One region of the Rhizobium binxianense genome, then DNA from elsewhere that is predicted to be linked to it. Evidence: riboswitches for the same ligand, from Rfam matches in the RefSeq annotation. Region 1 holds a riboswitch; each other region holds the start of a gene.
What was found. A riboswitch is a leader RNA that binds a small molecule or an ion and turns the genes downstream of it on or off. The one in region 1 is predicted to bind cobalamin.

Region 1 (7,571 bases):
GGCGCGGAAGCGCCCTGCCGCCACTTCCGCTTCCAGGTCGACCTTGCTCGTCGCGATGAAGCGCACGTCGAGCGCCACGACCTCGTTCGATCCGAGTCTTGATATCACCCGTTCCTGCAGCACCCGCAGGAACTTCGCCTGCAGGTCGAAGGGCATGGAGCCGATCTCGTCGAGCAGGATGGTGCCGCCGCGCCCATGTTCGAACTTTCCGTAGCGCGGCCTCACCGCCCCCGGAAAGGCCCCGATCTCATGGCCGAAGAGCTCGCTCTCGATCAGGTTTGCCGGCAGCGCGGCGCAATTGATCGCGATGAACGGCCGGCTCGCCCGGGCGCTGATATCGTGAAGCGCCCGCGCCACCACTTCCTTGCCGGCGCCGGTCTCGCCGACGATGAGCGTATCGGCATCGCTCGCGCCGATCGCGCGGATGCGGTAGCGCAGATCCACCATCACCTGCGTGCGCCCCGGCAGCCGCGCCTCGATATCGTCGCGCTTGCCGGCGACCGCCTTCAGCAGCCGGTTTTCGAGCACGAGGCCGCGCCGCTCCATCGCCCGGCGGATGACGCCGGCAAGCATTTCAGGCGTAAACGGCTTCTCGATGAAATCGTAAGCGCCTTCGCGCATCGCCTTCACCGCAAGCTGAACGTCGCCATGGCCGGTGACGAGAATGACCGGCACCTCCTGATCGATCTCGCGGATCTTCTGCATCAGCGTCATGCCGTCCATGCCGGGCATGCGGATATCGCTGACGACGACGCCGGGAAAACTGTAGCCGATCAGTTCCAGCACATGGTCGCCGTTCGAAAAGGTCTCGACGCTGAAGCCGGAGAGCTCCAGCGCCTGCGCCGTCGAGCGGCGCAGTTCCTCCTCGTCGTCAACCAGCAGGATCTTCGCATCGTTCATTCCGCCGCCTCCGGCATCAGCCCCGCCGCCGATTGCAGCTCGATGCGGAAGACCGCCCCCCCTTCAGGATGATTGGCAGCAGTCAGGCTGCCGCCGAAATCCTTGATAATGTTGTAGGAGATCGAAAGCCCGAGACCGAGTCCCTTGCCGACGCCCTTCGTCGTGAAGAAGGGATCGAAGATGCGCTCGGCGATCGCCGCCGGCACGCCCGGCCCGTGATCGCGTATCGTCAGCATCACCTTGCCGGCCTCCTCGAAGGCGCAAACTTCGATGCGCCTGTCATCCAGCCCTTCCACCGCATCGGCCGCATTCGAGATCACATTCACCAGCACCTGCTGCAGACGCACCGAACCGGCGCGCACAACCGGCGGACACGGCCCGAGATCGAGCCGGAGTTCGGCATCCGCCGCTTTCAGCCGCCAAGCGATGATCTCGAGCGTGTCATGCATCGCCTCGTCGAGAGAAACCGACCCGAGCTTCTCGTTCGGTTTGCGGGCGAAGTTGCGCAGGTGCCGGCTGATCGCGGCCATGCGGTCGATGAGCCCGCCGATACGCTTAATATTGTCCCGCGCCTCCTCCGTCCGGCCGCGATCGATGAGAACGGAGGCGCTGTCGGTATAGGTCTTGGCGGCGGCGAGCGGCTGGTTGAACTCGTGCGAAAGCGCAGCCGACATCTGCCCGAGGCCGGCGAGCTTCCCGGCCTGGATCAGATCGGCCTGTGTCTGGCGGAGCTGCTGCTCGGTCAGTCGCCGCTCGGCGATCTCTTCTTCGATGCGGCTGTTGACGCGGGCAAGATCGGCCGTGCGTTCCTCGACGCGCCGCTCCAGCTCGTTGCGGGCGTCGGCCTGCATCTGCATGCGCTCGGCAAGCCGCGCCCGCCGCTGGCGAATGACCGCGACCGCGAGCCCGGCAATGCAGAGGACGAGAAAGACCGCCGCAAGCGCGGTGCGCGCCTGGGCACGGATGGAACTCGTCTCCATCAGCACGTTCACCGTCCAGTCCTCGGCCGGCATGTAATGCGAGAGCACCAGATATTCGCTCGAGCCGCGCTCGCCGGCCAGCGTCATCAGCTCATGCGGCTCGAGGCGCTGGCGCGTCACCGGTAGCGCCGTCAGCCTGGCATTGGCATAGCGTCGCGACGCTTCCGTGCGCGCGATGCGATCGGCCGTCAGCGGCAGGATGGCGCCATAGAGCCATTCCGGGCTGCCGGACATGAAGATGATGCCCTCCGGATCGGAGACGAAGATCTTGTATTCGCCGCCGCCCCAGGACGATTCGATCATGTCGATATCGACCTTGAAGACGATGACGCCGCGAATAGCCGCATCGATCCGGATCGGCGCGGCAAAATAATAGCCGCGCTTCAGCGAGGTGGTGCCGAGCGCGTAGAACCGCGCCTGCCGGCCTTCGATCGCGTCCTGGAAATAGGGCCGGTAGCTGAAATTCTGTCCGACGAAGCTTGCCGGTCCATCGTAATTGCTCGCCGCGATCGTCTCTCCATCAGGCTTGACCACATAGATGTCGGAGGATTTCAGCAGCCCGTTGATCTCCTTGAGATAGAGATTGGCGGCATCGCGCAGCGCCGTATCCTCGGGCGCGCTCACCAATTCCTTGATGTCCTCGTGATCGGCGATCAGCGCCGGCAGCGCTTCGTAGCGGTTGAGATGCCCGCTGAGCGCCGAGACCGCAAGGCGCAGCGCCGTTCCCGCCTGCGCCGAGGCTTCCGCCATATAGGCGCGCGTCGCGATCGCGCTTCCATAGGTGAAGAAGGCGAAGGTGATCAGCGGCACCACGAGCAACGCCGCTATCGCGCGATATCGCAAAGACAGATCCCGCTCCTCCCCTTTCTGCCTCCACTCCCCAGCGAGGCCCGACAGTGCCGAGTTTAATGAGACGGACGGGGATTTCCAAGGGCCTGCCGAAACTTGACACTTAACGAACGCGGATATCCTATTGCTGCACCGCAAGGAGGCCCCGCCCATGAGCGACGATCAGACACCCGCCGACAGCAAGCTCACCACATCCAAGCGTCGCTGGGCCGCCGAAGGCAAGTTCCTGACCGGCCGCATCAGCCGACCCGAAACCGAGCGCCTGCCGCCCGGCCAACACCTCGTCAAGAACTGGCCGGTGCTCGATCTCGGCCAGCAGCCTGTTGTCTCTACGGATACTTGGCGGCTCGAGGTGCGCGGCCTCGTCGAAACGCCGCTCACCCTCACCTGGGCCGCCTTCCACGCGATCGAGCAGAGCACTAAGGTCAGCGATATCCACTGCGTCACCACATGGTCGCGCTACGACAACAAATGGAAGGGCGTCTCGACGCGCGATCTGCTCGATCTCGCCATGCCCAAGCCGGAAGCCGGTTACGTCATGCTGACCAGTTATGACGGCTATACCACCAACCTGCCGCTCGCCGATTTCGCCGCCGAGGACGCGATCCTTGCCACCGCCTGGGAAGGCTTGCCGCTGACGGCGGATCACGGCGGCCCGATGCGCCTGGTCGTGCCGCATCTCTATTTCTGGAAAAGCGCCAAATGGCTGCGCCGCATCGAGCTTATGCCGGACGACGAGGCCGGTTTCTGGGAAAAGAACGGCTACCACATCTACGGCGATCCGTGGCGCGAGCAGCGCTATTCCGACGATTGAGCCTCCGGCCGCAGCAAGCGGCGAAGCGCATAAAAACCAACGCCGAACAATGCGGCAAGCCCCGTCAACGATGCCATACTGGCTGGATGAAGCGGTACCTTGCTCCAGTGCGGCTTGACGACATCGGCGGTGTTGAAGGCCTCGCCGCTGAACCGGCAGGTGACGAGCGCAAGGCCGCGCCGCACCATGTCGGCGTCGACCGCGGAAATGATTTCACCCGCCGCAGCGCTCTCCCGCGGCATCTCACGCATCGAAAACAAGACGGCCTTGGTCGCTGCGAGATAGGCATGGGCGCATTCGTTGAACGGGCTTTCCTCGTCCGTCACGCTGCCCGGCATCCGGCCCCATAGACAATAGGAATACTGGATTTCGGCATAGTTCAGCACGCGGCGGAACCGCTCGTTGGTATCGACCGCTTGCGACGCAAGGTCAATGATCCCACTGCGATAGTCTGAAATCACCGCCATCTCGCCATGGGAAATCTCGGGGATATCCAGCCCGGCATGGCTGCCGCCGCCGCTGCGGCTATGGGCAAAGGCGTTTCCGGCAACCACGCAAGAAAAGGCGACGCCGACAAACGCCGTCGACAGGAGCGGTATGGTTCGGCTGCTTTTCATGTTTGCCCGAAAAGTTCAGGGCGCCGGTATGCGGCGCCCCTCGATGCATTCAGTGAAACGCCGTTGCCGGCCGACCTCGTTGCGGCCCGCCTTTCACGGCAAGCTGCTTTTCCGCCAGCACTCCGAAGGCGAGGCCCAAGGTTGCCCAGAGGATCACGTGCATGCCGAGCGAGGTCGTGCGGAACCGCCAGAGGACCATCGCCGAGAAATTCTCCGGCACCTCGTTGATCGGCGGCAGCAGATAGAGCACGAGGCCGATGAAGACGAGATAGGCGATGCCGGCGATGATCGCGCCGTTCCAGAGACCGAAACGTTCGGCAAGACGGCGCGACAGCGCCACTGTGGCAACCAGCGCGGCAAGCGAAACGACGATCATCAGGAAGAACATTTCGGTCCTGACGCCGATCGTGTCGGGATTGCCGACCGCCGGCGGATTGGCCGGATACTTGATCCCGGGAACAAGAACGATCGCCACGAAGGCGGCAAGGGCGATGACCGCCGAAGTGCCGCGCGCCGAAAGGCTGCTGAAGCGCCCGTGCACGAAAGCGAAGGCAAGCGCAAAAAGCCCGCCGACGGCGACGCTGTAGGCCATGACGCCGGTAAAAAGGCCGAGACCGGCCTGCGTGGCGCGGCTGACGATTTCAGGTTCGGCAGCTTCGCCGGCCGCCTGCGCAGTCGCCGCCTCGAAGGCGATGGCCGCATCGACCAGCGGCTCGCCGAAGGTATGGGCGAAGGCAAAGACGAGAATACCGGCAATCAGGCCCGCGAGCATGCCGCGAAGCAGAAGGTTTCCAACCATGTCAGGAACTCCCCTAAAGCATGTCGCGCAAAACTGTGTGAGCGGTTTCGCGAGAACGACATGCGCAAAACAAGACCTAAGGCGCGAGAAGCGAATCTGAAAGATCGCGACGCGCTTTAGTGGCAGGGAAAGCCGAGGAGATGACGACCGTCATGCACGAATTCGTGCACATACATGCCATTGAACAGCGCCATTGCGCCTTCCTCGGTGCCGACGAAATAGAGGACGATGAGCATCAGCAGGCCGCCGAAGATCGCCCAGGGCAGGATCTCTCCTAAGGGGATCGGCGCCGGTACTGCTGCGGGCGCGAAAGTGGTGTCAGACATGTATTCCTCCGGGAATGACGCGTTCAGTCGAAAGAGTGCTTACGCAGGTGGGTCTGACTTCCAACGCGAAGAGCTTTCGACACGCTGGTCACAGTGGCGCGACCGTGCCGGATTTCCACCGGCTTCCAAACCCGCAACAGCACGGTTATATCTGCACGCCGAAGAGACTGTCAACGAAACTTCACAAGCCGGCAAAGACGCTGGAGCCGCATTCCGGGAGATCAGAACGATGGTGAATACGCGCCTCACCTGGATCTGCCACGGCGCGACGATGGCAAGCCGCAAAGCCCTGTTCCCGCTCGACGAACCGCTGGAAGACAAGGCGGAGGAAGAAGCGGCCAGCATGGCTGCCCCTCCCCGCGCCGACCGTATCGCCACGAGCCCCGCCTTACGCGCGCGCCAGACCGCGGAAGCGCTTCGCCTTGACGCTCGGATAGATCAGGCGCTTCGCGACTGCGACCATGGCCGCTGGGCCGGCAGGTCGATCACCACGGTCGAGGCAGACGAGCCGGCGAACCTCCTGGCCTGGATGAGCGATCCGGAAGCTGCCCCGCATGGCGGCGAGAGCCTTGTTGATCTGCGCAGGCGGGTCGCCAGCTGGATGGACAATGAATCCAGCCTCGGCGGCCATGTGATCGCCGTCAGCCACGCGGCCGTCATTCGGGCAGCGGTGGCGCATGTGCTTCAGGCGCCACTCCCTTCCTTCTGGCTGAGCGACGTCGAGCCACTCGCCGTCATTCACATGACCACTGATGGACGGCGCTGGTCTCTACGCTTTCCGCATTAGAGCCCGAGGCCGCTGTAACACCTTGAATCGCTGCATAAACTTATCCAGCCTTACACAAGCAAATCGCGTCATCTCTATTGAACCCGGTTTGGCGGGGACTACTTCCTTATCCCAAGGAGATGGAAGAATGACATATGATTGGAGTGGGGAGCGCACGCGACGCTTGCGTTTGATGCGTTTTGCCACAGTCACAGTTCTGGTCGGTCTCATCGTCAGCGTCCCGCTGCTGATCGTCACCGCCTGAAGCACGAAAGGGCGAGCGGTGCCATGGCACGCTCGCCTTCGTTCTTTTCACACGCCAGTCTGCAATCACGACGAAGACCGCGCTCAGCGTTTCTCGGTCTCGCAAAAGCACCCCTCTGGTCCCTCGACGGTACAGCAACAGGCTGCCGCCTCCGATAATTCGCCTTCTGGTTTCAACGAACATTTCAGACTTTTGTGCTACTTCCGCGAAGGTTGGAGATGGAGAAGGCGTGGTGCCGGTATTTTTCCAGAGCAGGGCCGGAAGGCAATGTGTGTCGATCGTCGGGTTCGGGATCACTCTCTGGCTCCTCGGCACGCTGCTGCAGCTTGACGACAGCCTTGCCTTCTTCATGACCGGTTTCGGCGAATACGGCGCCGACAAGCTCGTTCTGGCGCTGGGCATCGCCGGTGCCATGAGCTTCATCTATTCGGTGCTGCGCATCGCCGACCTGCGCAAGGAAACGGAACAGCGCGCCGCCGCTCAGGCAAAGGCCGATTGGACCGCAACCCACGACCACCTGACCAAACTGCCGAACCGCTACGCCTTCGAGCGCAAGATTCTTTCCCGGCCGATCAAGACCGACGAGGCCGAGATCGAGGAGTGGGGCCGCAACGTCACCCTCTTCTCCGTCGACCTCGACGGCTTCAAGAAAGTTAACGATCTCGTCGGCCACAAGGGCGGCGACGTCCTGTTGATCGAGGTTGCCAGACGCATCTGCGCGCTCGGCAATGCCGACTGCGTCTATCGCTTCGGCGGTGACGAATTCGTCATCGTCGCGTTCGCCCTTACGGCGCAACGCGAGGAGCGTTTTGCCAAGCTTTTGATCCAGGCCATTACCCGGCCGATCCATATCGATGGCTTTGCCGTCGAAGTCGGCGCCAGCGTCGGCTACGACCGCTGGGTCGAGGGAGCCGAACCCCTTGAAGATGCCGCCCATCGTGCCGACCTTGCCATGTACGAGGCGAAATCACGCGGACCCAACCATTATTTCGTCTTCGAACCGTCGATGCAGGACAAGGTAACGGAACGCGCCGCGCTGGAAACCAGGCTGCGTGCTGCAATTTCCAGCAAGGCGATCAAACCCTTCTATCAGCCGCTGATCGACCTGAAGTCCGGCCAGCTCTGTGGCTTCGAGGCCTTGGCGCGCTGGATCGGCGATGATGGTGTCAACATCCCGCCGCCTGTCTTCATTGATATCGCCGAGGAGACGGGCATGATCACCGCATTGTTCGAGGATCTTCTCGCCCAGGCCTGC
Region 2 (7,571 bases), 1.1 Mb from region 1:
CAACGAGGCCTCACGGCTCGAAAAGCTCTGCGGCACGCTGGATCAACCCCTGTTGATGTCGGAGAGCTTCGCGACGACCTGCGCCGCGCCTTGCCAATATCTCGGATCGTTCGAGCTGCGCGGGGTTTCGAAGCGGGCTGATGTCTTCAGGCTCGCCGACGCCGCTGAATAATTCAAAGTGCAGCAGCGTCCTTTGAGCGTCTGAAAAGACGTGGGGCGCTGTCGGTCGGAGCGGCTCAGATCTCGCCTGACACTTCGCGGCGGCGGCGGTCGAGTTCTTCGCTGTAGCGGCGCAGCGTGTAGCTTTCGCTGAGCTGGCCGATCACCTTGCGTTCGATCAGATTGTTGACGACGGCGAGCGCTTCGCTTTCGCTCTTGTCGAAGATCGCCGCCGCTTGCCTGGCATTCATCTGCGGCTGCAGGAAATCGTTGCGGTAGCGGATGAAGTCGGCAAGCGACTTGCCCTCGTCCTGGGCGTCGGTCGGATTGGCGTAGATCTCCGGCACCAGCAGCAGGCCCGCATATTTGTCGCTCTCCTCGACAAGGATGACGCGTTGGGTCGAGCCGATCGGGAAGGCCTGCTTGAATTCTTCCAGCGAGATGCCTGATTTGGCGGTCTTGACGTCTGATCGCATCAGCTTGTTGACGGTCAGGTTGCGAATCCAGCCCACGTCGTGGGCGCTGCGGATGCTCTCGCCGCGCAAGTGGAAGCGCCACGTGGCGAAGGAGTAGCCGAAGGTCGAGCGCACCACGAGCGACGAGGTGATGACGGCGGCAAGCACCAGTGCGGTAATCGGGAAATCGCCGGTGATTTCCAGCGCCAGGAAGGTCATCGTCAGCGGCCCGCCGATGACGGCGACGGCGAGCGAACTCATGCCGACCACGGCATAGATAACAGGCGTCAGCGTCGCATCGGCGAAATAGGGGCCGCAATAGGCAAAGAGCTTGCCGAGCAGGGCACCCATGAACAGCGAGGCGAAGAACAGGCCGCCTCTGAAGCCGGAGCCGATCGAGATCGCCGAGGCAAAGGATTTCAAGAGGAAGAGGCCGATCAGCGTCGGGATCGCCACATCGCGGGAGAGGTTGAGATGCAGCGCGCCGTGGCCGGCCGAAAGCACCTGCGGAGAGATCATCGCCAGCAGTCCGACGACGATGCCGCCAAGCGCCGGGCGGAAGGGCGGAGCGATCGCACTCTTGCGCGCCAGTTCCTCGACGAAGGCGACGCCCTGCATGATCAGGATGCCGACACCGGCGCAAAAGGCGCCGAGCAGCAGGGCCGGGATATAATCGGCCGGCACGACCGTGCCGAAGCTGCCGATATCGATGGCGAAATCGCCGTCGGCAAGCAGCCTTGCAATGAGAGTGGAGACAAGGGCCGAGACAACCACGGGGGTCAGCGAGACGATCGTATAGGTGCCGATGATCAGCTCGAAGGCATAGAAGGCGCCGGTCAGCGGCGCGTTGAAGGCGGCGGCGATAGCGCCGGCCGCCCCGCAACCGACGAGCACGCGCAGATCAGAGCGGCGAAGCTGCAGCTTCAGGCCGAATTTCGAGGCGATGCCGGCGGCAAGCTGGGTATAGCCGGCCTCGAGCCCGACGGAGGCGCCGAAGCCGTTGGAGATCAGGTTCTGCACGGCAACGATGATGCTGTCGGTCAAGGACAGGCGGCCGCCATGCAGAGCATTGGCCTCGATTGGATCGACCATCGGCTTCTTGCGTCGTTTCGCCAAGATGAAAAGCAACAGCCCGAGCAGGATGCCGCCGACGACAGGGGCCGCGAGCAGCAGCAGCTTGTCGTCGATGTCGGACGAGCTCAGCCTTTCGTCGTCGGCGATGCCGAAGACCAGCCGGTGCAATTCATTGGAGACGAAGCTCATGCCGGTGACGGCAAGCCCCGAGGCGATGCCGACGACAGCGCCCGCAAGCGACAGGCCGACCTCGCTGCGGCGGGTCAGCGCACGCAGCCGCCCCGGATCAAAGAAAACACGCAGCGCGCGCAGACGGCGCCGATCCAATTTCATAAGCATGGCCAGACAACTAGGCGGGGAGAGGCTCGGTCAAGGGCGGTGGCGCAGTCCGCTTGCAGTGCAATTGCGGCGAAAAGCCGGCGTTCGGGTCAAATATTTATGACGTAAGTCTCTGATAAAAGACGATATTTCTGGTGGAGTAAGTCATGTTTGAATGAGTGCGCCGCCTTACCGGCGATCGGGCGGCCGTCAAGGCCGGTTGACTTCACTCCCGGGCTTGCCTAACCATCCCTCAACGGATGGTCACCTGACCATCCTGATATAACGGATGGTTCCGGATCGGTGTAGCGCCCTTCCGGATGAAAAGGGAATGTGACGGGGCGGACCCAAGCCGGGCGCCTTTATCACAGCCGACCCCGCGACTGTAGAGCGGTCAGGGTCTTCCATCCGGCATCGAGCGCTTCCGGCCGGCCCCTGCAATGGTGCAGGCGGGACGGATGGGCGATATGCCGGAAAAGCCACTGGACATGCATGGTGATCAACCGGGGTCGGACGCCTCTATATCTACGAATCGTCCACTCTTTCACCGATGCAGCCGGGAAGGCGAGGCAGATCCGCCGGCAGGATCAGGGCGACCGGTTTCCGGTCCGCCCCGATCGGCCGACAACCGCGAGCCAGGAGACCTGCCATCCCGTGCCGGGCGAGAAGCCCAACCCTGGGCGCTATGCCCGCTGCCAGCACGGAGGTTGTCTTGGCTGAACGATTGAATTCAGCGCGGCCTGGTGCGGCGCGGTTTGGCGGGACCTTACAGGTGTCGGCGCCTTCCGTTGCGGCGTGTTTGGTGGGTACATTCCTCTCCTCCCTCATTCCTGTGCTCGTCACAGGAATCCAGTGCGCCCAAGTCCTTGGGCGCGGAGGACTCCCCTTTAACCGAGTCATTCACGGCGCGGACGCGCCGTGGCTGGATTCCTGTGAGATCCCTCGTGCAAAGCCCGAGGAAGGGAATGAGGGAGGGTGGCGGAACGTCGCGTTTCCTCTGGCGACGGTCTGCATATGACAAGCGTCCCATCCAACACCGTCTTCATCCTCGGCGGCGCCCGCTCCGGCAAGTCCCGCTTCGCCGAATCTCTTGTCGTCGCCACCGGCCTCGATCGCCACTACCTCGCCACCGGCCGCGCCTGGGACGAGGAGATGCAGGCGCGCATCATCAAGCACAAGGTCGATCGCGGCCCGTCCTGGGCGACGCATGAGGAGCCGCTCGATCTGGTCGGCAAGCTTGCCGCCATCGACGGCGAAGGGCGCATCGTGCTGATCGACTGCCTGACGCTCTGGGTTACCAATCTGATGATGGAGCAGCGCGACATGGCGGCGGAATTTGCCGCCCTTGCCGATTTCCTGCCCGGCGCCAAAGCGCGGCTCGTTTTCGTTTCCAACGAGGTCGGCCTCGGCATCGTGCCCGACAATCGCATGGCGCGGGATTTTCGCGATCATGCAGGCCGGCTGCACCAATCGATCGCGGCGAAGGCCGCTGAAGTCTATTTCATCGCGGCAGGCCTGCCGCTGAAAATGAAGGGTTAAGTCCATGAACCAGCAGAAGATTCCCGCAACCGTCATCACCGGCTTCCTCGGCGCCGGCAAGACGACAATGATCCGCAACCTGCTCACCAATGCCGGCGGCAAAAAGATCGCGCTCATCATCAACGAATTCGGCGATCTCGGTGTCGACGGCGACGTGCTGAAAGGCTGCGGTGCGGAGAATTGTAGCGAGGACGATATCATCGAGCTCACCAACGGCTGCATCTGCTGCACCGTCGCCGACGATTTTATTCCGACGATGACGAAGCTGCTCGAGCGCCAACAGCGGCCCGACCATATCGTCATCGAAACCTCGGGCCTCGCCTTGCCGCAGCCGCTGGTCGCTGCCTTCAACTGGCCCGATATTCGCACCCAGGTGACCGTCGATGGCGTCATCACTGTGGTTGACAGTGCGGCCGTGGCCGCCGGGCGTTTTGCCGACGACCATGATGCCGTCGATGCGCGCCGCGCCGAGGATGAATCGCTCGATCACGAAAGCCCGATCGAGGAGCTGTTCGAGGATCAGCTCACCTGCGCCGATCTCATCGTTCTCAACAAGACCGACCTGATCGACGTCGCCGGCCTTGGCCGCGTGAAGAGCGAGGTCGCCTCGCGCATTGCCCGCAAGCCCGTGATGATCGAAGCCAGGAATGGCGAGGTGCCGGCAAGCGTGCTGCTCGGCCTCGGCATCGGCGCGGAAGACGATATCGCCAACCGCAAGTCCCATCACGAGCTGGAGCATGAGGACGGCGAGCCGCACGGTCACGACGAATTCGACAGTTTCGTCGTCGAGCTTGGTGCGATTGCGGATACATCAGGTTTCGTCGAGAAGCTGAAGGGCATCATCGCTGAGCATGATGTGCTGCGCCTCAAGGGCTTCATCGAGGTTTCCGGCAAGCCCATGCGCCTGCAGCTGCAGGCCGTGGGTGCGCGCATCGACCAATATTTCGACCGCGCCTGGGCACCGGGTGAAGCGCGCAACACGCGTCTCGTCGTCATCGGCCTCCACGAGATGGATCAGGACGCGGTGCGCAAGGCGATCGAAGCGCTGGTCCGAGGATAGAGAATGCATCTGCTTCTGGCCCAGCAGGGGACGATCAGTGACGGCGACGAGGCCATCGACCTCGGCCAGTCGCCGGGCGATGTCCTGTTCCTCTCGGCCGCCGACACCGAGCTTGCGGCAATCGCCGCGGCTCATGCCGGCGGGGCGAGCGGATATGCGCTGAGGCTTGCCAGCCTGATGAGCCTGAAGCATCCGATGTCGGTCGATACCTATGTCGAGCGGACGGCGCGGCATGCGAAGCTGATCATCGTGCGGGCGCTGGGCGGAGCGAGCTATTTCCACTATGCGCTGGAGGCGTTGCATGCGGTCGCGGCTCGCAGCGGGGCGCTGATTGCAGTGCTGCCGGGCGATGCCAAGCCGGATGCGGGACTGGTTTCTTTTTCCAATGTTGATCTCGACGATCTCAATGCGCTCTGGGCCTATCTGATCGAGGGCGGCGATGCCAATGCGCGGGCTTTTCTCGATTATGCCGGGGCGATGTTGTCGGGTGCCGAGAAGCCGGCACCGGCGGTGCCTTTGATGAAGGCGGGGATCTGGTGGCCGGGGCGAGGGCTGATCGGGGTTGAGGAATGGCTGCCGGTTGTTGCTGCGGAGGTGTCTTCGGGTGTGGCGATGGTCGCGGAGGAGGGATTTGAACCCCCGACAGTCGCCATCAGCTTCTACCGCGCCCTCGTTCAAAGCGGCGAGACCGGGCCGATCGAGGCACTGGTCGAGGCGCTGGCCGCACTCGGCCTTCGGCCACTGCCGGTCTTTGCCTATAGCCTCAAGGATCCGATTTCCAAAGGCATTCTCGAAAGCGTGTTTTCGGCGCTGAAGCCCGATGTGGTCATCAATACCACCGGCTTTGCGGTCTCCGCGCCGGGTGCGGACCGGCAGCCGACGGTGCTGGAGGCGAATGGGGCGATCGTGCTGCAGGCGATCCTCTCGGCCTCGTCGAGGGATGCCTGGGCCGCTTCCTCTCAGGGCCTTTCGGCGCGTGATCTCGGCATGAACGTTGCGCTGCCCGAGGTTGACGGCCGAGTGCTGGCGCGGGCTGTCTCCTTCAAGACGGCGGCGCGCTACGACGCGGCGGTCGAAACGAATATCGTCGCCAGCGAACCGGATGCCGGCCGGGTGCGTTATACGGCGGAGCTTGCCGCCAACTGGGCGCGGCTGCGCGGGACACCGGCGCAGGGCCGGCGCATCGCGCTTGTCATGGCGAACTATCCGAACCGTGATGGCCGGCTCGGCAACGGCGTCGGCCTCGATACGCCGGCCGGAACCATCGAGGTGCTTCGCGCGATGGAGGCAGCGGGTTATCCGGCCGCCGATATTCCGGCCAACGGCGACGCGCTGATCCGGCATCTGATGGAGGGGCCGACCAACTCGGGACGCGACGGCAGGGTCATCCGCGAGACACTTTCCCTGAGTCGCTACAACGGCTTCCTGGAATCTCTTCCCAATCAGATTCAGGATGAGGTGCGAGCCCGCTGGGGTAATCCCGAGGACGATCCGTATTTTCGCGAGGGCGTCTTCGCCCTGCCTTTCGCCCGCTTCGGCGGGGTGCTCGTCGGCATCCAGCCGGCGCGGGGCTACAATATCGATCCAAAGGAGAGCTATCATTCGCCGGATCTCGTACCGCCGCACGGTTATCTCGCTTTCTATGCCTTCCTGCGCCGTGAATTCGCGGCCCATGCGGTCATTCACATGGGCAAACACGGCAATCTCGAATGGCTGCCGGGCAAGGCGCTGGCGCTGTCGGAGAACTGCTATCCCGAGGCGATCCTTGGGCCGCTGCCGCATCTCTATCCCTTCATCGTCAACGATCCGGGCGAGGGCACACAGGCCAAGCGCCGGACTGCCGCCGTCATCATCGATCATCTGACGCCGCCTTTGACGCGGGCCGAGAGCTACGGACCGCTCAAGGACCTGGAAGCGCTGGTCGACGAATATTACGAGGCCTCCGGCGGCGATCCCCGCCGCATCCGCCTGCTCAGCCGACAGATTCTTGATCTTGTGACCGATATCGGACTCGACCGGGATGCGGGCATTGCCAAGGGCGAGAGCGAAGGCGAGGCGCTGAAGAAGCTTGACGCCTATCTCTGCGATCTCAAGGAAATGCAGATCCGCGATGGCTTGCATGTGTTCGGCGTGTCGCCCGAGGGACGGTTGCTGACCGATCTGACCGTGGCGCTGGCGCGGGTGCCGCGCGGACTGGGTGAGGGCGGGGATGCGAGCTTGCAGCGGGCGATCGCTGGGGATGCGTTCGGAAACCCCTTTCAGCCAAAAGACCCCGCCCCAACCCCTCCCCACAAGGGGGAGGGGCTTGCTGGGCGCGCCGTCTCTGCATCAGCTTTGGTCGCAGAGGTTGCCGCGAGTGCAGCGATAAGCCCCTCCCACCTGTGGGGAGGGGTTGGGGAGGGGTCTTCCTTCGACCCTCTCGACACCGATATGGCAGCCGTTTGGAGCGGCCCACGGCCGGATATCCTCGCAGAAATTCGCGACACCCTTTGGCGCACCCACGGCGACACCGTCGAGCGCATCGAACTGCTCGCCGCAAAGTTCGTTTCCGGCGAGATGGCGTGCCCGCTCCTCTGGTCCCAAACCAGATCGGTGCTCGCGGAGATCGAAACCCGTCTCAAGCCTTCCATCCTCGCTTGCGGCGCCGCGGAAATCGAAGGGCTGCTCAGAGGCCTCGATGGCCGGTTCGTCGTACCCGGTCCCTCCGGCGCCCCGACCCGCGGCCGGCCTGATGTGCTGCCCACCGGCCGCAACTTTTATTCGGTCGACAGCCGCGCCGTGCCGACGCCGGCGGCTTACGAGCTCGGCAAGAAATCCGCCGAGCTTTTGGTGCGCCGTTACGTGCAGGATCACGGCGAATGGCCGGTTTCCTTCGGCTTGACGGCCTGGGGCACCTCGAACATGCGCACCGGCGGCGATGATATCGCCCAGGCTTTGGCATTGATCGGCGTCAAGCCGCTCTGGGA
Region 3 (7,571 bases), 350 kb from region 1:
TTCCAGTTGACGGCGCGCACCCGGGAGGCGGGTTTGATTTGCATGTTCATAAGGTGGTCCTTCCTGAGAAGTCGGTGTGCGCAGCGCCCTCATCCGCCTGCCGGCACCTTCTACCCGCTGGGAGACTTGCGGCAGCGTCATCGCCTCTCCCCGGCGGGGAGAGGGTTAGGGTGAGGGGCCTCTGGCTCGAAGGCCGAATTCAAATCATAGCGTACAAGACACGCAGCCCTGCACCTCGGTGCCGGACAGCGCCATCTGGCGAAGGCGGATGTAGTAGATCGTCTTGATGCCCTTCTTCCAGGCGTAAATCTGCGCCTTGTTGATATCGCGCGTCGTTGCCGTATCGCGGAAAAACAAGGTCAGCGACAGGCCCTGGTCGACATGCTGGGTCGCCGCCGCATAAGTATCGATGATCTTCTCCGGCCCGATCTCGTAGGCGTCCTGGTAATAATCGAGATTGTCGTTGGTCATGAACGGCGCCGGATAATAGACGCGGCCGATCTTGCCTTCCTTGCGGATCTCGATCTTCGAGACGATCGGATGGATCGAGGAGGTCGAGTGGTTGATGTAGGAGATAGAGCCTGTCGGTGGCACCGCCTGCAGGTTCTGGTTATAGAGGCCGGAGGCCATCACCGCCGTCTTCAACGCCACCCAGTCTTCCTGCGTCGGAACGAGGATTCCGGCATCGTCGAACAGCGCCTGCACCTTTTCGGTCGCAGGCTTCCATTCCTGCTCCGTATATTTGTCGAAATAGTCGCCGGAGGCATATTTCGAATTTTCGAAGCCCTTGAAGCTCTGGCCGCGTTCGACCGCCAAAAGGTTCGAGGCGCGGATCGCGTGATAGGTCACCGTATAGAAATAGATGTTGGTGAAATCGACGCCTTCCCTGGAGCCGTAGAAGATGCGTTCGCGGGCGAGGTAACCGTGCAGGTTCATCTGACCGAGGCCGATCGCATGGCTCTCGTCATTGCCCTTCTCGATCGAGGGAACCGAGGAGATGTGGCTCATGTCGGAAACGGCCGTCAAAGCCCGGATCGAAGTCTCGATCGTCTTGCCGAAATCGGCGGAATCCATCGCCGCGGCGATGTTCAGCGAGCCGAGATTGCAGGAAATGTCCTTGCCGAGATATTTGTAGGAGAGGTCGTCGTTGTATTCGCTCGCCTCGCTGACCTGCAGGATTTCCGAGCAGAGATTGCTCATCGAGATGCGCCCGGCGATCGGGTTCGCCCGATTCACCGTGTCCTCGAACATGATGTAAGGGTAGCCGCTCTCGAACTGGATTTCGGCGATCACCTGGAAGAATTCGCGCGCCTTGATCTTCTTCTTCGAGATGCGGGCGTCCGCGACCATCTCGCGATACTTTTCCGTCACCGAAATCTCGGTGAAAGGCACGCCATAGACGCGTTCCACGTCATAAGGTGAGAACAGGTACATGTCCTCATTATTCCTAGCGAGCTCGAAGGTGATGTCCGGCACGACGACGCCGAGCGACAGCGTCTTGATGCGGATCTTCTCGTCGGCATTTTCGCGCTTGGTATCGAGGAAGCGCATGATGTCGGGGTGGTGGGCGTTGAGATAGACGGCACCCGCCCCCTGGCGCGCGCCGAGCTGGTTGGCATAGGAGAAACTGTCTTCAAGCAGCTTCATCACCGGGATGATGCCCGACGACTGGTTTTCGATCTGCTTGATCGGCGCGCCCGCCTCACGGATGTTGGTCAGCGACAGCGCCACGCCGCCGCCGCGCTTCGACAATTGCAGCGCCGAATTGATCGATCGGCCGATCGATTCCATATTGTCTTCGACCCGCAGCAGAAAGCAGGAGACCAGTTCGCCACGCTGCTTCTTGCCGGCATTGAGGAAGGTCGGCGTCGCCGGCTGGAAACGGCCGGAAATGATCTCGTCCACTAGGTCGCGGGCAAGTGCCTCGTCGCCGCGCGCCAAGGCCAGCGCCACCATGCAGATGCGGTCCTCATATCGCTCGAGATAGCGCTTTCCGTCGAAGGTCTTCAGCGTGTAGCTGGTGTAATATTTGAAAGCGCCGAGGAAGGTCGGGAAACGGAATTTCCTGGCATAGGCCTCGTCGAACAGATCGCGGACGAAATTGAAGGAATACTGGTCGAGAACCTCCTGCTCGTAATAGCCCTCGGTCACGAGGTAATCGAGCTTTTCCCTGAGATTGTGGAAAAACACCGTGTTCTGGTTCACATGCTGCAGGAAATATTGCTTGGCTGCCAAACGATCCTTGTCGAGCTGGATCCGCCCCTCATCGTCATAGAGGTTCAGCATCGCGTTCAGCGCGTGGTAGTCGACCGCATCAGCCGCTTTCAAAGGGCGTTCGCCGGCGGGATGAGCAAAAGTGTTATGCGGTTTTGCGCCCGCATCCCGCGTCAGAGTTGTTCCCGTGTCCAAAACCGTTCCATTCCGTGTTTGACGTTGGCGAGGTCGTCTTCGGTGCCCAGCAGCTCGAACCTGTAGAGGTAAGGTACCTGGCATTTCCGCGAGATCACGTCGCCGGCGAGCCCGTATGTCTCGCCGAAATTGCTGTTGCCCGCGGCAATCACGCCGCGGATGTGTCCTCGGTTTTCCGCATCGTTCAAGAAACGGATCACCTGCTTGGGAACGGCCCCCTTGCCGCCGTCGCCGCTATAGGTCGGCACGATCAGCACGAAGGGTTCGCGGATATGGAACGCGTCTGCGCCGCTTGAGGGAATGCGCGCCGCGCGCAGTCCGAGCTTGGCGACGAACCGATGGGTATTCTCGGACCGGCTGGAATAATAGACGATCAGCCCCATCGCTTTTCCGATCAGGAAAGTGCGCTGATCATGTCGGGACGGAAGCCCGCCCAATGCTGCTCGCCGGCGATGACGACCGGAGCCTGCATGTAGCCAAGGCTGCGGACGCGATCGAGCGCTTCGGCATCCTGCGAGATATCGACGATGTCATAGTCGACGCCCAGCCGGTCGAGGGCGCGGTAGGTGGCGGTGCATTGGACGCAGGCAGGCTTGCTGTAGACGGTAATGGTCATGATATTCCTCGTGACGACGCGATTGGGACGCAGGACATCGATCGGAAATCTCTTGATATCCGTCGAAAAACACTCTGATGTTTTGCAGCTATGCGGCTTGTTCAGCCGCCGGGCGTGATCCGCCCTCTTGGTGCGGGTGGCGGCCTGGACTGAGATACTGACATGACTTCACCCCGAAGTGGCTCAATGCGAAGGTTTCGGGGGCGAAGGTTCGGGCCTGCGAAACGCGATGCGGAGACATCCCCGCAGCCATGCAACGCGACCATCCGGACACCCCGCCCGTGGACGTTTTGTTCGAGGCAGGTCTCCTGGCTCACGGGTCAAAGCACCCTGCCCCAGCCTTCCCGGAGCATCATGCTCCAGTGACCTGAAATCGGACAGTTGCTCACCGCTTACAGTTGCGGGGGCAGCTCCGGCATTGCCGCGCCATGATGGCGAAGCGCACCGACCCGTCTTAGCCGCCGATCCTCACGAATCGACGGAACCTCGAACACTAGATATAGTACCTCAATCCAAATTCGCGTCAACGGATGGTTTTTGCCTTGCGTTACGACAGGTTTGAAATTGCTGCATTCCTGTGAAAAACAGGGATAACCAAAGCTTAAAGAAAGCGGGCTGTGGAGAAAGCCTTGATGAGAGCCGGCTATGGCCGGCGCCAAGATTTCGATTCGAGATCACGCCCGAATCGTCGATGGGACATCCCGCCGGTGACCCGCGATGTTATATCTTTATCCGAAGCAGCCTGAGCGCATTGATCGTCACCAGCACGGTGGCGCCGGTATCGGCGAGGATCGCCGGCCAGAGTCCGGTGATACCGGCGATCGTCGTCACCAGGAACACCGCCTTCAGCCCGAGCGCGATGGTGATATTCTGCAGGATGTTGCGCATCGTGCGTTTGGACAGTTCGATCATCCGCGCCACGTCGCCGACGCGTCCGTGCAGCACTGCGGCATCCGCCGTCTCCAGCGCCACATCGGTGCCGCCGCCCATGGCGATGCCGATATCGGCAGCCGCCAGCGCCGGCGCGTCGTTGATGCCGTCGCCGACCTTGGCGACGACAAAGCCCTCGCGCTTCAATTCGCCGACGACCCGCTGCTTGTCCTCCGGCATCATCTCGCCGCGCCAGTCGATGCCGAGCATGACGGCGACGGCCGCCGCCGTCCGCTTGTTGTCGCCCGTCAGCATCATCGCCTTGACGCCGGCCGATTTGAGCGTGGAAAGCCCCGCCTGCGCATCCTCGCGCGGCTCGTCGCGCATGGCGATCAGGCCGGCCGTGGCACCGTTGACGAGCAGCACCGATACGCTCTTGCCCTCGTCGTTCAACGTCGTGATGCGTGCATCCTGTTCGACGCTGAGCACCCCGCGCTCGCGGCCGGCCGGCGGTGACAACAGGTCCAGCGTCTCGCCGCCGACCTTGCCGCTGACACCCTTGCCCGGCAGCGCTTCCAGCTCGAAGGCCGGCGGCACGGGAACGCCGTCGGCCTTGGCACGGTTGAGGATCGCCAACGCCAAGGGATGGCTGGAACCCTGCTCCAGCACCGCCGCCCGTGACAGCAGCTGCGCCTCGCTCAGGCCAAAGGAAATGATGTCAGTCACCTGAGGCTTGCCTTCCGTCAGCGTGCCGGTCTTGTCGAAGGCGACCATCGTCACCTTGCCGAGCGTTTCCAGCACCGCTCCGCCCTTCATCAGCAGCCCGCGCTGGGCACCTGCCGAAAGCGACGCGGCGATCGCCGCCGGCGTCGAAATGACAAGCGCGCAGGGGCAGCCGATCAAAAGGATGGCAAGGCCCTTATAGACCCATTCATTCCAGAAGCCGCCGAGCAACAGCGGCGGAGCGACCGCAACGAGTGCGGCGACCACCACCACGCCGGGCGTGTAATAGCGCGAGAAGCGATCGATGAAACGTTCCGTCGGCGCCTTGGATTCCTGCGCCTCCTCCACCAGCTTGACGACACGGGCAATGGTATTATCGGCAGCGGCCGCCGTGACGCGAACCCTGAGTACCGCATCGCCATTCACCGTGCCGGCAAAAACGACGGCATCGACACCCTTGCGCACCGGCGTGCTTTCGCCGGTCACCGGCGCCTCGTCGATCGCGCTCTCGCCCGAGACGATGATGCCGTCCGCCGAGATCCGGTCGCCCGGACGCACCATGATGATGGCGCCGACGGCGAGGCTTTCCGCCGGCACGTCGCGCGTCTGGCCATTGTCTTCGAGCAATGCGTTCTTCGGCACCAGGGCCGTCAGCGACTGGATGCTTTCGCGCGCCTTGCCCGCCGCCACGCCCTCCAGCAGCTCGCCGACGAGGAACAGGAACACGACGGTTGCCGCTTCCTCGCCGGCATTGATGATGACGGCGCCGACGGCGGCGATCGTCATCAGCATCTCGATTGAAAACGGCGTTCCCGAGAAGGCAGCCATGACCGCGCGCCGCGCGATCGGCACCAGGCCGACCAGCATGGCGATGATGAAGGCGTAGGAGGCGATCGCAGGCACCAGATGGCCGATGGCATAGGCGGCAATCAGCGCCGCACCTGAAAGGATGGTCAGTCTGCCCTTCTTGCTCTGCCACCAGGGACCGGCCATCAGCGCATGGTCGTGCCCATGCAGACCTTCGATTTCCTTCCCGCCGCGGGCATGGCCATGATCATGGCCCGCATGATCGTGATTATGACCTTCGTGATCGTGATGGTCATGGCCCGCGTGATCGCCGTGGTCGTGATGATCGTGCGCGCCACGGTCATGCGCGGGTGCTGCGTTTCCGGCAAAGGGCGAGACCGAATAACCGAGCCCCGTCACCTTCTTCTCGATCGCCTTGAGGTCGCTGCTGCCGTCATGCCGGACGGTCATCGTGCCTGCCATCACCGAGACGGAAACATCGGCGACACCGGCAACGCGTCTGACCGCGGTATCGATCTTGGTCGCACAGGAGGCGCAATCCATGCCGCCGACCCGGTATCGTGTCTCGCTCGTCTCAACCATCATCCGCTTCCTTGTCAAACAGAAGCATCCCTCCTACATCCTCTAGCGACTAGAGGTGCAAGAGAGAAATCATGAAAAAGATCACGATCGGTGAAGCTGCGCGCCGGAGCGGCGTCAAGGTGCCGACGGTGCGTTACTATGAAAGCATCGGCCTGCTCGCGGCCCCGAGCCGCAGCGAAGGCAACCAGCGCTCCTTCGAGCCCACCGATATCAACCGCCTCGCCTTCATCCGCCATGCCCGTGAACTCGGCTTCGAGATCGAGGCGATCCGCACGCTGCTCACCCTGCAGGACGATCCGCACCAATCCTGCGCCTCGGCCGACGCCATCGCCAAGGCCCGCCTCATCGAGGTCGAGCAGCGCATCCGCAGCCTGATGGCGCTGAAGGCCGAGCTCGAAACCATGGTGGAAGGCTGCGGCCACGGCCGCGTCGACCAATGCCGCGTCATCGAGGTGCTCGCCGATCACGGCCAGTGCACGCATCCGCACCACTGATCCCTGCCCTTGCAGGCAATCCCAGCCCGCGCCAAAACTGCATGCAGACAGAATCGGGCGAGATATCAATGAACCAGAAGCAGATTGCCATCATTGGCGGCGGCCCGGCGGGCCTTGCGGCCGCCGAACTGCTCTCGCTCTCCGGTCATGCGGTGACGGTCTACGACGCCATGCCGACCCTCGCCCGCAAATTCCTGCTGGCCGGCAAGTCGGGTCTCAATATCACCCATTCCGAGGATTATGCCCGCTTCACCACACGCTTCGGCACCTCCGCCGCCCCTCTGCGCCCCGCGCTCGATGCCTTTACCCCTGACGATATCAGGGATTGGGCCACGGGCCTCGGGACCGAGACCTTCGTCGGCTCGTCCGGCCGGGTCTTTCCGACGGTGATGAAGGCGTCTCCCTTGCTGCGCGCCTGGCTCAGGCGATTGGAGGCGCAGGGCGCCACGCTGCGCACTCGCCATCGCTGGATCGGTTTTGCCGACGAGGGTTACACTTTCGAAACGCCCGAAGGGCGCAGCATCGTCTATTGCGACGCAGCCCTGCTGGCGCTCGGCGGCGCAAGCTGGCCGCGCCTCGGCTCCGATGCAAGCTGGCTGCCCTGGCTCTCGGAGAGGGGCGTGGAGATCGATGCCTTCCAGCCCGCCAATTGCGGCTTCGTCGTCGACTGGAGTCAAAACTTCAGCGATCGTTTCGCCGGCGAGCCGGTGAAGTCGGTCACCGCCACATCGGAAACCGGCACCTTTCCCGGCGAATTCGTCATCACTGCAAGCGGCATCGAGGGCAGCCTGGTCTATGCCCATGCGGCGAGCCTCCGCGACCAACTGCTGAACCGTGGCTGCGCTGTCCTGACGCTCGACCTCGCCCCGGGCCGAACGATCGAAAGGCTGACCCACGACCTCAAGCGGCAGGACGCCAAATCGAGCTTTTCAAACCGCCTGCGCAAGGGAGCCGGCCTCGACGGCGTCAAGGCGGCGTTGCTGCGCGAACACGCTCCCGAGCGCGACCGGACCGATCCGGAACGTCTTGCCGGCATGATCAAGGCCCTGCCGGTGCCGGTGATCGAAACC
Region 4 (7,571 bases), 1.3 Mb from region 1:
CGACGAACAGGCGCTCTTCTTCCACCGCTATCCCCGCCCCGGCAAGCTGGAGATCCAGGCGACCAAGCCGCTCGGCAACCAGCGCGACCTGGCGCTTGCCTATTCGCCCGGCGTTGCCGCCCCCTGCCTCGCTATCCGCGACAATCCCGAGATGGCGGCAGAATATACCTCGCGCGCCAATCTCGTCGCCGTCATCTCCAACGGCACCGCCGTGCTCGGCCTCGGCAATATCGGCCCGCTGGCCTCCAAGCCTGTTATGGAGGGCAAGGCCGTGCTCTTCAAGAAATTCGCCGGCATCGACGTCTTCGATATCGAGATCGATGCGGCAAGCGTCGACCAGATGGTTTCGACCGTCGCCTCGCTGGAGCCAACCTTCGGCGGCATCAACCTCGAAGACATCAAGGCGCCGGAATGTTTCGAGGTCGAGCGTCGCCTGCGCGAAAAGATGAAGATCCCCGTCTTCCACGACGATCAGCACGGCACGGCGATCATCGTCGCCGCGGCGATCCTGAACGGGCTGGAACTTGCCGGCAAGAACATCGCCGACGTCAAGATCGTCGCCTCCGGCGCGGGTGCTGCCGCCCTCGCTTGCCTCAACCTGCTGGTGATTCTCGGGGCAAAACGCGAAAACATCTGGGTCCACGATCTCGAAGGCCTCGTCTATGAGGGTCGCACCGAGCTGATGGACGAATGGAAATCCGTCTATGCCCAGAAGAGCGACACCCGCACGCTGGCTGAAAATATCGGCGGCGCCGACGTTTTCCTCGGCCTGTCGGCCGCCGGCGTGCTGAAACCGGAATTGCTGGCGCAGATGGCCGACAAGCCGCTGATCATGGCGCTCGCCAATCCGACGCCGGAGATCATGCCGGATCTCGCTCGTGCTGCCCGTCCTGACGCGATGATCTGCACCGGCCGCTCGGATTTCGCCAACCAGGTCAACAACGTCCTCTGCTTCCCTTATATCTTCCGTGGCGCGCTCGATTGCGGCGCCGAGACGATCAACGAGGAAATGAAGATGGCGGCCGTGCGCGCCATTGCTGCCCTTGCCCGCGAAGAACCCTCCGACGTCGCCGCGCGTGCCTATTCCGGCGAGACCCCGGTCTTCGGCCCTGACTATCTCATCCCCTCGCCCTTCGATCCGCGCCTGATCCTGCGCATCGCGCCCGCAGTCGCCAAGGCCGCCGAGCAGAGCGGCGTCGCGCGCCGCCCGATCCAGGATTTCGACGCCTATCTCGACCAGCTGAACCGCTTCGTTTTCCGCTCCGGCTTCGTCATGAAGCCGATCTTCACGGCAGCCAAGGCCGCCGAACGCAAGCGTGTCATCTTCTCGGAAGGAGAAGACGAACGCGTGCTGCGCGCCGCCCAGGTGCTGCTCGAAGAAGGTCTCGCCGACCCGATCCTCATCGGCCGTCCGCAGGTCATCGAAACGCGCCTCAAGCGCTACGGCCTGCGCATCCGCCCGCTGCAGGATTTCGAAGTGATCAACCCGGAAGACGATCCGCGCTTCCGCGAATATGTCGATCTCTATTTCTCCCTCGTCGGCCGTCGCGGCGTCATTCCGGAGGCTGCGCGCACCATCGTGCGCACCAACACCACCGTCATCGGCGCGCTGGCGTTGCGGCGCGGCGAGGCCGATGCGCTGATCTGCGGCCTCGAAGGCCGCTATGAGAAACATCTGCGCGATGTCCGCCAGATCATCGGCAAGCGCAAGGATGTCCGCGATTTCTCCGCACTCAGCCTGATGATCTCGCAGCGCGGCGCCACCTTCTTCACCGACACCTACGTCACCTTCAATCCGAGCGCCGAGGAAGTCGCCGAGTCGACGGTACTGGCGGCCGAGGAAATCCGCCGTTTCGGCATCACCCCGCGTGCTGCCCTCGTCTCGCATTCCAATTTCGGCTCACGCGAATCCGAAAGCGCCACGAAGATGCGCAATGCCCTGCAGCTCGTGCGCGACGCCGCGCCCGATCTTGAGGTCGACGGCGAGATGCATGGCGAAAGCGCCATCACCGAGGCGCTGCGCAAACGCGTCATGCCGCACACGACGCTGCACGACGAGGCGAACCTGTTGGTCTTCCCGAACCTCGACGCCGCCAACATCACGCTCGGCGTCGTCAAGTCGATGACCGACGGCCTGCATGTCGGCCCGATCCTGCTCGGCGCCGCCCTGCCCGCCCACATCCTCGCCCCCTCGGTCACCTCCCGCGGCGTCGTCAACATGGCAGCCCTCGCTGTCGTCGAAGCATCGCAGCCGGCATAGCAGGTTTCTCATCTTGTCATGCTCGGGCTTGTCCCGAGCATCTGCAACCGGTTGATATGCAACAGTTATCGGGCGCCCTGCATCGACAGGCGCCCTTTATCCGCAAGCGTATCCGCGCGTTCGTTGCCGGCAACGCCGGAATGACCCTTGCACCAGGCAACGGTCACCAGGGCGTTCCGGGATAGCTGACGATCGACTGCCTTCCACAGTTCCGCATTGGCGATCGTTCGCCTCCGGGCATTCCCATTCGGGCTGCTTTTCTTCCAGCCGTTGTTCTTCCAGATATGTCGCCTGACATTGCAGCCTTTGACGGCATAGATGGAATCCGACCAGATGATGACGGCTTCGCCCGTTGCTTCACTATTGATCCACAGGACTGCCTTAAGCACGGCGATCAATTCCATTGAATTATTGGCGGAATCTTCGACGCCACCAAATCCGCACGCGATTTCCACGGCATCGCGATAAGCGACAAAAGCCCAGCCCCCCTGCCCGGAACCGGGTTCGTAGCAACCGTCGACGAAGAGGTGGAGGCCGCGTTGGGCTTCCGATATTCCGACTGTTGTCGCGGGGACGTGAAGCTCGTTGGAAATGCTCGTCATGTTCTCCGCTCTTTTCGCCTTCGCTGCGCCAGCGCGATTTGCGACTGCCTGCCCGCCCCGAAGCGGACATTCGAATTGTACCTCATCCGTTGTGTCAACCATTGACGATGGTGGCGGCAACAGTGCCTATTGCCGACAGGGAACTGTGGGGCAACGTGGATCATGGACAATCCGTCAAGCAGTGCCGGTAAGCGCGCAGTAACCGTTCGTCGTATTCTCAAGGTCAATCATGCCGGCGAGTTCGGCGCAATTCGTATCTACAGGGCACAGATCTGGATGGCCCGCCGGCTGTTTCCTGACATCGTGCCGGCGCTTTGTGACATGCGGAACGACGAAATCGAGCATTGCCGCCTGGTTCGCGACGCAATGCCCTCAAGGCATGCCAAGCCATGCCGCGTCATGGCATTCTGGAGCCTCGGAGGGTATCTGCTCGGTTTCCTGACAGCCCTCGGTGGGCGCAACATGGTCTGGATCTGTACCGAGGCGGTTGAAAGCACGGTTCACCGTCATCTGGAAGATCAATTGGCATTCCTGGACACCCGCGATCCACAGTTGCATGGCCTTATTGCCTCGATTCAGGAAGAGGAATTGGCTCACCTTAGGGAAGCCGAGAAAAATCAGACACGGCGCGGCGTCGGCTATGCGCTGCTTCTGCCCATCGTCGCCGCGCTCACCGATCTGATGATCTGGCTCTCTACATGGGGAGACTCAAGCTGGATGCGCGCCGAAATGGCGCGCTCCAGGCAGATCTAGCGCAAAGCTGTCCCGACCTCCCCTTACGGAAGATTGCCCGCATCTGCTGGATAAGCTCGCGAAAATGCGCTAGGATTTTCTCCAAGCTTATTAAGAGAAACACCTTAAGAGACAACGCGCGGCGATCGAGGCCGCAATCGACCGATCGACTTTTTGCTCACCCCGGACGACGCCGTGAAACGCCGAAACCTGTCTCTTGCTCTCCTCCTTGCCTTCGCGACGCCTGCCGCCGCGCAGACGAATGCCGTCTGCGAGGATCTGCGCGGCCGCCTAGCCGACCTGCCGCGATCGATCGGCAATAGCAACGGCCCGGAAGCGCGCCAATATGCCAGTGCCATGGCCGAGCAGAACCTCGAGCTGCGCAAGGTCCGCAACGAGCTGCGCAGCAATGGCTGCACCTCGGGCAGCATGGTCGTGATCGGCGGCGAGAATGACGATTATTGCGCCGAGCTGTCGCAGGCCGAAGCCCGCATGATCGACAATATCGGTTATCTCCAGGACCGCCGCAACGAGCTGGCCGGCCAGAAGGGCGATGATGGCGAGCGCCGCGAACTGATTGCCGCTCTCGACAGCAATGGCTGCAACATCGAAAACTTCTATGCGCCGAGCGACCGCAACGCCGCCGACCCTGCCCCGAGCATCGAGGAGCAGGCGATGCGCAACGATACCTTCATTCCGCTCGGCGGCGGTGAAGAGATCGATCCGCGTTACGGCCTGCCGCGGGCCGAGATGCTCTCGCCGGTCAGCACCATGTGCGTGCGCAGCTGCGACGGCGGCTTCTTCCCGATCAGCTCGAACGCCACTTCGGTCGATTTCGGCCGCGACGCTGAGACCTGCGCCAAGATGTGCCCGGGGATCGAGACGGAACTGTTCTATCGTGACGTGACGAGCACCGAAGCCTCGAACATGATCTCGGTCGCAACCGGCACGCCCTACAGCGCCATGAAGAACGCTTTTGCCTATAAGAACCGCACGCCTGGCGAAAAGTCCTCCTGCGCCTGCAATCTCACCGCCTATTACGACGAGATGCGCGGCAAGCAAGCCTTGAGCGAACCGCCGCAACAGGGCTCGATCACATCAATCCGAACCAATCCGCCGGCGAAGGCTGCCACCGCTGCCGTGCCGCAGCCATCCGTTCCCGACCGTCCTTACGATCCCGCACAGAACAAGGTCCGCCAGGTCGGCCCGCAATTCCTCGCCGGCGATCAGGGCTCGATCGACCTCGCCAATCCGGCAACGCCGGGCCCGCAGCCACAACAGCAGTGATTGGCCGAGCCGGGTTCGAGGCGACGCTGTTCAGCGCTCTCGCCGTCCCCAACCGTCGTGAAACACGAGCTCCTCGAGCGGCAGTCGCTGCCGCCAGCCTTTGACGGAGAGTTCCGGCTCGTCGTAGAGCTTGTCGACGAAACCGGCGCAGAGCCAGGCGACCACCTCGACATGCTCGGGTATGCCGAGAATGCTCTTCAGGTCACCCTCGCGAAAGATACTGACCCATCCGATACCGATCCCTTCGGCGCGGGCCGCAAGCCAGAGATTCTGTATGGCGCAGACTGTGGAATAGCTATCCATCCTGGGATTGTGCGTGCGCCCCAGCACCACGCTGCCGCTGCGGGTGGGATCGCAGGTTACGCATATGCCGAGCGGCGCCTCGACGATGCCTTCGAGCTTGAGGGAACGGTAGACCTGCCGCCGCTCGCCCTCAAACATCAAAGCCGCTTCCTCGTTGGCCTTCGAAAAAGCATGCTGGATGCGCGCTCGCACGGTTGGACTTTTCACCAGAATGAAATTCCACGGCTGCATGAAGCCGACAGAGGGCGCATGATGAGCAGCCGTCAGCAGCCGCTCCACGACATGGTCGGGCAAGGGATCGGGCAGGAACTGACTGCGCACGTCACGCCGCGTCATGATCGCGTGATAAACGGCCTCGCGTTCGGCCAGCGAAAAACCGGACGCCGCCAAAAGGGCATCCTCATCAAAGGGTCGCATCGTCAAATCCCCAACAACGCAACCGCCCGCCGTCCGCGCGGGTTGGGTCTATCTTGCCAGGCCGGTCTTCTGACTTGGCGTCATCCGTCTGCCGCAGCCTTCCCGGCAAAAGCCAGTGGCGTAGTGATGCGGCAAGCGTCGGCCTTACAGCGTTGGGCACGTTCCGGTCTTGCACCGGATTCCCGATTCTCCCGCCTCATCGGCGGGCACCTGACAGCGCATGTATTTCAGGAAAGTGCGGTGGCGGCAAGCCGCGAGCAGGCGGCGCCGGCACGCGGTCGAGAGGACGGCGCGGCATCCGCCGCGATTCCTCATCCTGAGGTGCCCCGTAGGGGCCTCGAAGGACACGCCGCAGCGCCGCTTCTTTCGTCGTTCACTATTTCGCGTCCACGCCGGTGCACCCGCCTCGCCCTTCGAGGCTCCGGCCTTTGGCCTGCGCACCTCAGGATGAGGCTCTCTTGGGCGTTGGTGCACCCGGCTAAGATGACCGTGCGGCTGCCTGGTTTTGTTGCTTGCCCTTGAAGCGTCTGTCTCCAACGCACCGCCCGCCCCGCGTCGGTTTGAAGCGGCTCGGCAAACCCCTTCATCGATAGTTTCTATGGCCCTATCGCCACCGAAGGCGTATGGACGATATAGTCCCTCACAGCATCCCGGTTGCCCGTGCCCCGCCTCACGCCCATGATCCTCGCGGTCGCCCTGTTCATGGAACAGATGGATTCGACCGTGATCGCCACCAGCCTGCCGGCTATCGCGGCCGATATCGGCACCTCGCCGATCGCGCTGAAGCTGGCCGTCACCAGCTATCTCGTGGCGCTGGCGATCTTCATTCCGATCAGCGGCTGGATGTCCGATCGTTTCGGCGCACGCAATGTCTTCCGCCTGGCGATCTTCGTCTTCATGATCGGCTCGATTGCCTGCGCCTTTTCCCATTCGATCGCGGCCTTCGTCGTCTCGCGGCTGATCCAGGGCGCCGGCGGCTCGATGATGACGCCGGTCAGCCGCCTGCTTTTGGTCCGGGGAACACCGCGCCACGAGCTCGTCGATGCCATGGCCTGGCTCACCATTCCGGCGCTGATCGGCCCGATCATGGGGCCGCCGATCGGCGGTTTCCTCACCACCTATCTCACCTGGCACTGGATCTTCTGGATCAACGTCCCGATCGGCGTGCTCGGCATCATCCTCGTCACGCGCTTCCTGCCGGCGGTCGAGCCGCGCAGTCCGCGGCCGATGGATTTTCCCGGCTTCTTCCTCTGCGGCATCGGCTTTTCCGGCGTCGTCTTCGGCCTGTCGGTCATCAGCCTGCCGGCCGTGCCCGTCGTCTACGGCTACGTCACGGTGGCGATCGGCGTTCTTGCCGGCCTCCTCTATCTCCTGCATGCCCGCCGCGCGCCCTATCCGCTTCTCGATCCGAAAATGTTCCGCTATCCCCTGTTCCGGGCGGCGATCCTCGGCGCTTCGAACTTCCGCATGGGGCTCGGCGCTCTGCCGTTTTTGATGCCGCTGATGCTGCAGCTCGGCTTCGGCCTGACGCCGCTGCAATCGGGTTCGGTCACCTTCGTCAGCGCGCTCGGCTCGATGGGATCGAAATTCGCCGCCTCGCACACCTTCAATGCCTTCGGCTTCCGGACCGTCATATCGATCACCACCTTGCTGGCGGCGATCTTCCTCGGCATCAACGGCCTGTTCACCGCCGAAACGCCGCTGTTCCTGATCATGGCCTGCCTGCTGATCGGCGGCCTGTTCCGCTCCATGGCTTTCTCGGGCGTCAACGCCATGGCCTTCGGCGATATCGACAATGCCGACAGCAGCCAGGCGACCGCGATCAATGCCGTTGCCCAGCGCATCTCCATGGCGATGGGTGTGGCGATTGCCGGCGGCATCCTCGAAATTTCCAGCAGCTTCCATGGCGGCAGGCTGCTGGTTTTGGATTTCCACATCGCCTTCTTCAGCGTCTCGGCAATTTCGGCGCT

Region 2: it holds a riboswitch for cobalamin, as region 1 does, so the genes downstream of both, cobU (bifunctional adenosylcobinamide kinase/adenosylcobinamide-phosphate guanylyltransferase) here and PO860_RS16475 (CbtB domain-containing protein) in region 1, are expected to answer to the same signal.
Region 3: it holds a riboswitch for cobalamin, as region 1 does, so the genes downstream of both, nrdH (glutaredoxin-like protein NrdH) here and PO860_RS16475 (CbtB domain-containing protein) in region 1, are expected to answer to the same signal.
Region 4: it holds a riboswitch for cobalamin, as region 1 does, so the genes downstream of both, bluB (5,6-dimethylbenzimidazole synthase) here and PO860_RS16475 (CbtB domain-containing protein) in region 1, are expected to answer to the same signal.

What each region holds. Positions count from the first base shown of each region.
Region 1 is NZ_CP118713.1:3,333,268-3,340,838, forward strand. It holds gene PO860_RS16450 (sigma-54-dependent transcriptional regulator) at 1-900, opposite strand, end outside; gene PO860_RS16455 (ATP-binding protein) at 897-2,723, opposite strand; gene PO860_RS16460 (sulfite oxidase-like oxidoreductase) at 2,881-3,543, shown strand; gene PO860_RS16465 (hypothetical protein) at 3,528-4,160, opposite strand; gene PO860_RS16470 (CbtA family protein) at 4,210-4,959, opposite strand; gene PO860_RS16475 (CbtB domain-containing protein) at 5,076-5,285, opposite strand; cobalamin riboswitch at 5,315-5,435, opposite strand; gene PO860_RS16480 (histidine phosphatase family protein) at 5,518-6,072, shown strand; gene PO860_RS16485 (putative bifunctional diguanylate cyclase/phosphodiesterase) at 6,549-7,571, shown strand, end outside.
Region 2 is NZ_CP118713.1:2,196,012-2,203,582, reverse strand. It holds gene PO860_RS10985 (adenylate/guanylate cyclase domain-containing protein) at 1-172, shown strand, start outside; gene PO860_RS10980 (chloride channel protein) at 237-2,027, opposite strand; cobalamin riboswitch at 2,280-2,672, shown strand; partial or broken gene PO860_RS22330 (tRNA lysidine(34) synthetase TilS) at 2,824-2,979, opposite strand; gene cobU (bifunctional adenosylcobinamide kinase/adenosylcobinamide-phosphate guanylyltransferase) at 3,021-3,545, shown strand; gene cobW (cobalamin biosynthesis protein CobW) at 3,550-4,605, shown strand; gene cobN (cobaltochelatase subunit CobN) at 4,609-7,571, shown strand, end outside.
Region 3 is NZ_CP118713.1:3,685,420-3,692,990, forward strand. It holds gene nrdF (class 1b ribonucleoside-diphosphate reductase subunit beta) at 1-50, opposite strand, end outside; gene nrdE (class 1b ribonucleoside-diphosphate reductase subunit alpha) at 205-2,409, opposite strand; gene nrdI (class Ib ribonucleoside-diphosphate reductase assembly flavoprotein NrdI) at 2,388-2,792, opposite strand; gene nrdH (glutaredoxin-like protein NrdH) at 2,804-3,025, opposite strand; cobalamin riboswitch at 3,307-3,529, opposite strand; gene PO860_RS18075 (heavy metal translocating P-type ATPase) at 3,746-6,007, opposite strand; gene PO860_RS18080 (MerR family transcriptional regulator) at 6,079-6,501, shown strand; gene PO860_RS18085 (TIGR03862 family flavoprotein) at 6,570-7,571, shown strand, end outside.
Region 4 is NZ_CP118713.1:2,052,872-2,060,442, forward strand. It holds gene PO860_RS10240 (NADP-dependent malic enzyme) at 1-2,260, shown strand, start outside; gene PO860_RS10245 (ribonuclease H family protein) at 2,326-2,862, opposite strand; gene PO860_RS10250 (demethoxyubiquinone hydroxylase family protein) at 3,025-3,615, shown strand; gene PO860_RS10255 (DUF2865 domain-containing protein) at 3,790-4,881, shown strand; gene bluB (5,6-dimethylbenzimidazole synthase) at 4,912-5,601, opposite strand; cobalamin riboswitch at 5,644-5,830, opposite strand; gene PO860_RS10265 (MFS transporter) at 6,280-7,571, shown strand, end outside.